2 linked regions of the Candidatus Scalindua japonica genome follow. The protein of the gene in region 1 binds, or shares a complex with, the protein of each later gene. Links are inferred from orthologs where the notes say so. Each region holds a gene or a part of one and is shown on either strand. Other genes may lie near its edges.

Evidence for each region.
Region 2: the proteins of trxA (region 1) and trxB are in contact, whole or in part, in a crystal structure (PDB 1F6M), measured with the Escherichia coli proteins. The link is inferred for Candidatus Scalindua japonica from one-to-one orthologs.

What each region holds. Positions count from the first base shown.
Region 1 is NZ_BAOS01000013.1:84,663-87,924, forward strand. Bases 49-2,974 are described here. They hold trxA (thioredoxin), read left to right. Parts: upstream 49-1,311; coding sequence 1,312-1,638; downstream 1,639-2,974. Other genes in these bases: SCALIN_RS07870 (carbon storage regulator), read left to right, coding at 49-868; SCALIN_RS07880 (protein-disulfide reductase DsbD family protein), read left to right, coding at 1,717-2,424; SCALIN_RS07885 (desulfoferrodoxin FeS4 iron-binding domain-containing protein), read left to right, coding at 2,527-2,646; SCALIN_RS07890 (cysteine desulfurase family protein), read left to right, coding at 2,799-2,974. In the rest of the region: more of SCALIN_RS07870, read left to right, coding at 1-48; more of SCALIN_RS07890, read left to right, coding at 2,975-3,262. UniProt on the Escherichia coli protein: Participates in various redox reactions through the reversible oxidation of its active center dithiol to a disulfide and catalyzes dithiol-disulfide exchange reactions.
Region 2 is NZ_BAOS01000004.1:333,271-336,542, reverse strand. Bases 66-3,001 are described here. They hold trxB (thioredoxin-disulfide reductase), read left to right. Parts: upstream 66-1,021; coding sequence 1,022-1,981; downstream 1,982-3,001. Other genes in these bases: SCALIN_RS03760 (M20 family metallopeptidase), read right to left, coding at 2,142-3,001; SCALIN_RS03770 (NAD(P)/FAD-dependent oxidoreductase), read right to left, coding at 66-596. In the rest of the region: more of SCALIN_RS03770, read right to left, coding at 1-65; more of SCALIN_RS03760, read right to left, coding at 3,002-3,260.

The sequences.
Region 1 (3,262 bases):
ATCTGACATAATTCCAGAAGTGATTAAGTCACCTGGCAAATCTGAAGTTAAAAAAAATCTGTGTGACAATGAAGAAGACAAGAAAAAACTGGTTGCCGAAAATGAAACAAAAGAAGCATTGAGTGAGAAGCAGGACGAGAAAATAGGCCATCTGCAAAAGTATAAGAAGAAATTAAGTGATCTGATAAAATCCAGATCAAACAAAAAACCACCTGTCAATGTCAAGCCGAAGGATAAACCAAATGATCAAATAAAAGTTTTTGAATTTTCAAAAGATATTAGTACCGTCGAAATAATATATGATATTTGGACAAAAGATGTTCAATTGAAAAACCGTGTTTTAGTTGTTGAAAACAACTTAGACAAAAATGGTTTTAAAGACGAGATGCTGACAATGATCAAGACTTCAGGAATTGATTATATAATTGCTCCGGGTTTCGAAAAAGGGTTTTACGAGAAAGCATCTGACGCAGAATTACAACTAATAGAATGTAGTGATACAAAGTTGATAGACGAAGGAATGAGTATCATGGTGTATAGGGAAGCAGGTGTAATCTTTGACGTAGACAATGGGCAAGAATTTAAATTCACGCTTATGACAGATTCAGTACGGAAAAATATACTACAAAAAATAAGCTTAGAAGTTGGAGAAAGTGTACTAATCGGTAATGACTTATCGATAAGAGTCTTAGATATAGAGAAAGACCAGAGCAAAATATGTATTAATGCGTTAAAAGTAGTTACGGCCTACCCACAAAAATATCTTACGATTGGTGATGAAATTAGAATAATAATTTTCAAAATAATCCCATATCAGATTAAATTAGGAATTGAGGTTCCAGAATGCATAACCATAAACAGGCAATAGATGTTGAGTTTAGAGTTAGTAGTTCTTTTAATTGTCTATTTCACTACAGTTTGCTCCAATTGAATCTTTGCTAATATTATCTCTGGTATTTTCGGCAAGACGCCAAAAACTTCTTGTTGATAGTAGCTGAGTGTTGTTATTTTTCTAATCTGCTCAATGACACTGATGCCTTAAAGAGATGTGATCAGGATTTTTGTATCAACAATAAATCACGTATTACAGGATAGTTCAAGTTTTGCTTGATTTTTCTATAATACAGAATAGAATGAAATGAGTACATTTAGAAGAGATATGTTTTCTAACTTAAGTCATCTAAGAAGGTTATCTGCCACAAAGATATTCTCAGAGCAGGCAGCTTCAAGCCTCAAAATGATAACCTCATTGACTGTAACAGCAAGATGCAATAGAATTTAAGAACATTATGAAAGGAGAATAGTAAGATAATGTCAAGCTTACAGGCAGTAACAAACGAAGATTTTGAACAAACTGTCATTCAGGCGAGTACGCCTGTCATGGTTGATTTTTACGCGGAGTGGTGTGGCCCATGCAAGACACAGGGCCCTATTCTTGGCCAATTAGCTGAGGAATTTGATGGGAAGGTCAAATTTGTAAAAGTAGATATAGATGTAGAAGGGAATAAAGATCTGGCGGTAAAATATGGTGTCCTGTCTGTGCCTACCCTCATACTTTTCAGTAATGGTGAAGTGAAGGAAACAATGGTGGGAGTCACAAGCAAGAGCAAACTTAAGCAAAAACTTGAAGAGATTTGAATGATATAGTTTTTTTGTTAAATATTTATATTTCTCACATTTATAAGTGTAGCAAAATAGTCTTAGGGAATAAACTATATGGACAGTTTTCTACAAGGGTTGGAAGGTTACCTTAGTTCATCACCGTTTCTTGCTTTCATTGCTGTTTTTCTTGGTGGTGTGCTTACCAGCTTCACTCCCTGCGTATACCCGATGATACCGATAACAATCGCTTATATAGGGGGGCGTAGTGGTGATTCTAAACTGAAGGGCCTTTCCCTCTCGCTGTTTTATGTATTGGGAATGGCAGTAACATATTCTGCACTTGGAGCATTCGCGGCTTTGACCGGTAAGTTTTTCGGATCTGCCAGCACAAATCCGATACTTTACATCGTTATCGCCAATGTTTTTATCTTTTTAGGTTTGTCAATGCTGGATGTCATTACAATACCCATGCCATCTTTTCTTGCTGGCAGACAAACTGGAAATAAGAGTGGTAGCCGCATCGGTGCTTTTCTGGTTGGACTTCTTGCGGGTACGGTCGCCGCACCGTGTACCGCACCCGTACTGGGTGTAGTCTTGACATTTGTTGCAGCAAAACAGCAGGTTGCCTACGGTGTAAGCCTGCTCTTTGTTTTTTCCATAGGATTAGGTACTCTCTTAATACTCGCAGGTACTTTTGCCGGTTTTATGACAAGTCTGCCAAAAAGTGGGAACTGGAGTGTGATTATCAAGAAATTTTTTGGCTGGTTAATGATTGGAGTAGGTGAATATTTCCTCATAACCGCGGGGCAATTATTAGTATAGTCAATAGTATTGAAATAAGAAATCACTCATATCCAATATTGTAAATGGAGTAGAAAACGAGAACAGTAAACACTAACAATTAGTATAAAGGAGAATAGAAACATGCCAACAGAAACTAATGAAGTATATGAATGTGAAATATGTGGTGCTATAGTTGAAGTAAAAGAAGGTGGCGCCGGTACGTTAGAGTGTTGTGGACAACCAATGACTTTACAGGAATAGCAAAGTACGACATATCCATTTAGAAAGAATCTAAAGTAAGAAATAGTTCACTGCAGTGAATTATTAAACATTTAATTTGAAAACTACAATACTTATGAGAATCGTGAAGGTCGAGATTTAACAGTACTGGAAGTTACAGAAGGGAATGCAAAATGAGAAAAGTTTATATGGATCATATGTCAACAACACCTACTGATCCGAGAGTAGTAGAAGAGATGTTGCCTTTTTTTACAGAAAATTTTGGTAATCCCTCTTCTCACCTTCATTCATATGGACTCAGAGCAAAAAAAGCTGTCGACGAATCAAGGGCAAAAGTTGCCGACCTGATTAATGCCAAACCGGAGGAGATAATCTTTACCTTTACGGGAAGTGAATCCAACAATCTTGCTTTAAGAGGCCTGGCCCTTGCAAACAGAGATAGAGGAAAACACATAATTGTTTCAGAAGTTGAACATTACTCAATCTTATACACTGCACGGGAACTCGAAAAAGAGGGTTTCAGGGTCTCATATATCAAGGTAAACAAAGATGGCCTGATAGACCCTGAAGATGTTGCCAAAGCTATAAACAAGGACACCTTCCTTGTCTCTATAATGCATGCAAATAATGAGATAGG
Region 2 (3,272 bases), on another replicon or contig:
TTGTTAATTATATTAGAGTTTATGCCAAATGCGCCTACTACAAGATCTGCTTCCATTTTTTCATGCTGACCACCTTTTCCGTAGATTACGGTTGGTATCGCATCTGGATTTGATGGTAGATATAAATCCTGAACCGGTTCTGAGATTACGCGTACTCCCTGATTAATTACGTGACTTAGCAGGAAATCATCAAAACTATGGTTTTCAGTGTGACTACTGTAAAGAGGTCCATTACCTCGATATACTGCCATAATACTGCTTTTATTTTTCTGGTCCGGTTTGTATAACTCTATACCATATTCTTCAGTATGAAAGTAGTATCCTCTAATTTTCTGTCGAACAATACTATCAGGCAAAACGATACCGTCTCTTGTTAGTTTTGCATGTAAAGAAGCTGCAATAACTGCGGCACTCATATTGCATCCACTGGGTCCCCTCTGACTGAAATTCTTGCTATTGAAGATTGTTATTTGAATATTTATATTATGGTTTTTTGCCTGTTGTATTGCGTCCTTCGCAAAAAAACTTCCTGCGGGGCCACCACCGATGATGACAATTCTGGAATTATTTTTTAAACGCAAATGGTTTACAGACATTTTCTGAGTTACTCTTGAAAGTTACAAAATACGTATCAGCTTTTGCGCAAACAGCGATATTTTGAATAATATAAATATATGACAAATAATATTAAGAAAGTGAAAAAAGATTTGAGGTAAAAATATCGGCTTTAAATATAGCAAAACCTATACGGAGTTTCTACTTATAAATCAGTTACATAATGAATAAAATTATAATAATAATCCTGCTTTTCACAATAATATTATGTTATCTGTATTTGCATTTAAAAGGATTGCATGATAGAATTTGATCTTTTGTTTTAAATTGCTTTTCCACCAGTATGGTGTGGGTTGCCTTGATAAATTCCTATTTACTTACAGGCTGTCTAGCACAGATTGATTAACTGGTATTTGTCTGGACAGGTGTGTGGTAATACCTTTTTTTTTAAGAATGGAGACAGAATATGGCAGAAAAGATTGTAATCATAGGTTCAGGTCCGGCAGGGTGGACGGCAGCCATCTACGCGGCAAGAGCCAACCTGAAACCGGTTGTTTATGAGGGTGAACCTTCAAACATAATGGTGCCGGGTGGCCAGCTTATGTACACTACAGAGGTTGAAAACTATCCGGGATTTCCTTCAGGAGTTCGCGGAACAGAAATGATGGACCTTTTTCGACAACAATCGTTGAGGTTTGAGACGCAAATATTTACAGAAGATATTACTTCCGTTGATTTCAGCTCACATCCATTTAAGTTGAAGAGTTCTGAAGGCAATGAGATAGAATCATTAAGTGTTATTATAGCAACAGGCGCTATGGCGAACTGGCTGAATCTGCCGAATGAACAACGACTTGCACATTCAGGTGGTGGGGTGAGTGCGTGTGCGGTCTGTGATGGTGCGCTTCCCGCATACAGGGACAAAGTGCTGGTAGTCGTGGGTGGGGGAGATTCTGCAGTTGAAGAGGCTATATATTTAACTAAGTTTGCCAGTAAGGTTGTCATTGTCCATCGTCGAGCTGAACTCAGGGCAAGTCCCATAATGCAGGAACGTGCTAAATCCGAACCAAAGATAGAGTTCAAATGGAATACTGTAATTACAGATGTTCTCGGCGACAAGGTTATAACTGGTATACGAATACAAGATACAATCAGTAAAGAGGAGTCGGATCTGGAGTGTGGCGGATTGTTTATCGCAATTGGTCATACCCCGAATACTTCATTTCTAGGTGGCAGTATAGAGTTAGATGAGGAGGGGTTTATTGGTACTCGCCAGTCATGGAGGACGGCAACGAGTGTGGTTGGGGTGTTTGCTGCCGGTGATGTTATGGACCCTTATTATAAACAGGCAATTACTGCTGCCGGAACAGGTTGTATGGCTGCACTGGAGGCAGAAAGGTGGCTTGCTCATAAGGGATTGACGTAAAATATGTTTAAGTGATTGGGGGATTTATTTATATAGATAAAACGGTCAGCAGTAGAAGTTAAATACTACATTTTTTTGTCTTCTTACTGCTGAATGAACTCTCTCTATAGTTTTCTCTCTAATGTTCACTAACTACTCGATACTTCTTTTACTAAATCCCTCAGTCCTTTGAAAGTAGTTTACGTTTCAGATAAAGTTCATATATTTGATAAAACGTCTGCATTGATCTTATATCTATCCACTCATCAAGAGAATGTAGTTCTCCGACAATCGGTCTGGAAATAATAACCGGAATATTATAACGTCCAATAAAACGCGCATCACTTCCTCCATCTTCTCTTTTCTGATTAGTAGGTTTTCCTGTTATCTCCTCAGCAATTGAAATGTAGAGAGGATCAGGTATGAACCGTGTCGGTTCAGCGCTTACAATAGTATGTATATCAATTTTATCACCTAATAAGCTTCGTATATGGCCTAAGGTGTCTTTTACCGTATAAGGGGCTGGAAGGCGTATATCAAGAGTACCTTCAGCCTCTGAAGGTACGCGGTTAACAGATTGATTTGGTGTTTTAATTGTTGTGAGTGTGCAGGTAGGGTTCCAGTTGTCATCATTTTTATTTAATACGTCAAACTCATTCTTCAGGCGTGAAACAGAGTTTACGAGTCTTTCAAGAGGATTGTCTCCCAGCCATGGACGGGCCGCGTGTGCAGCATGTCCATGGCACTGTATTTTTAAATGAAGAATTCCTTTCTCTTCAACAGTTATTTCATTCAGAGACCCACCGTCCGGCACCAGAGCAACTTCACATCTGATTCCTAATTCATCAAAAAGAAAACGCATTCCCGCTTCTCCTCCACGCTCTTCATCAGATGTAATTACCAGGCCTAGTGAAAGGTGATCGTATTTCATATGTAAATTCATGAAGACCTCAAGGACGATTGCGAGAGGGCCTTTCATATCTCCTGATCCCGGTCCGATTATCCTGCCATCAGATATATGTGAGCGATAACTATGAGGGTCAGGATGAGTTATAACATCAAGGTGTGTGCAGAGAAGGACCTTAGGACTGTTCACATTTTTTGGAAGAACTACTAAAGAGGTGGTATCACAATGACGATACTTTTTAATAGTGATATTATCAAGCGATTCTAAATGATTCATTATAAACTCAAAGCAGCGTTCGATATCATCCGGTCTCGTCTCATCGCTGGGTATCAAGACCAGGTCTCTTGTAAGAGCGACAAGCCTTTTTTCTAAATCTGTTGAAAATTTTGTCATATTTTACCTGAA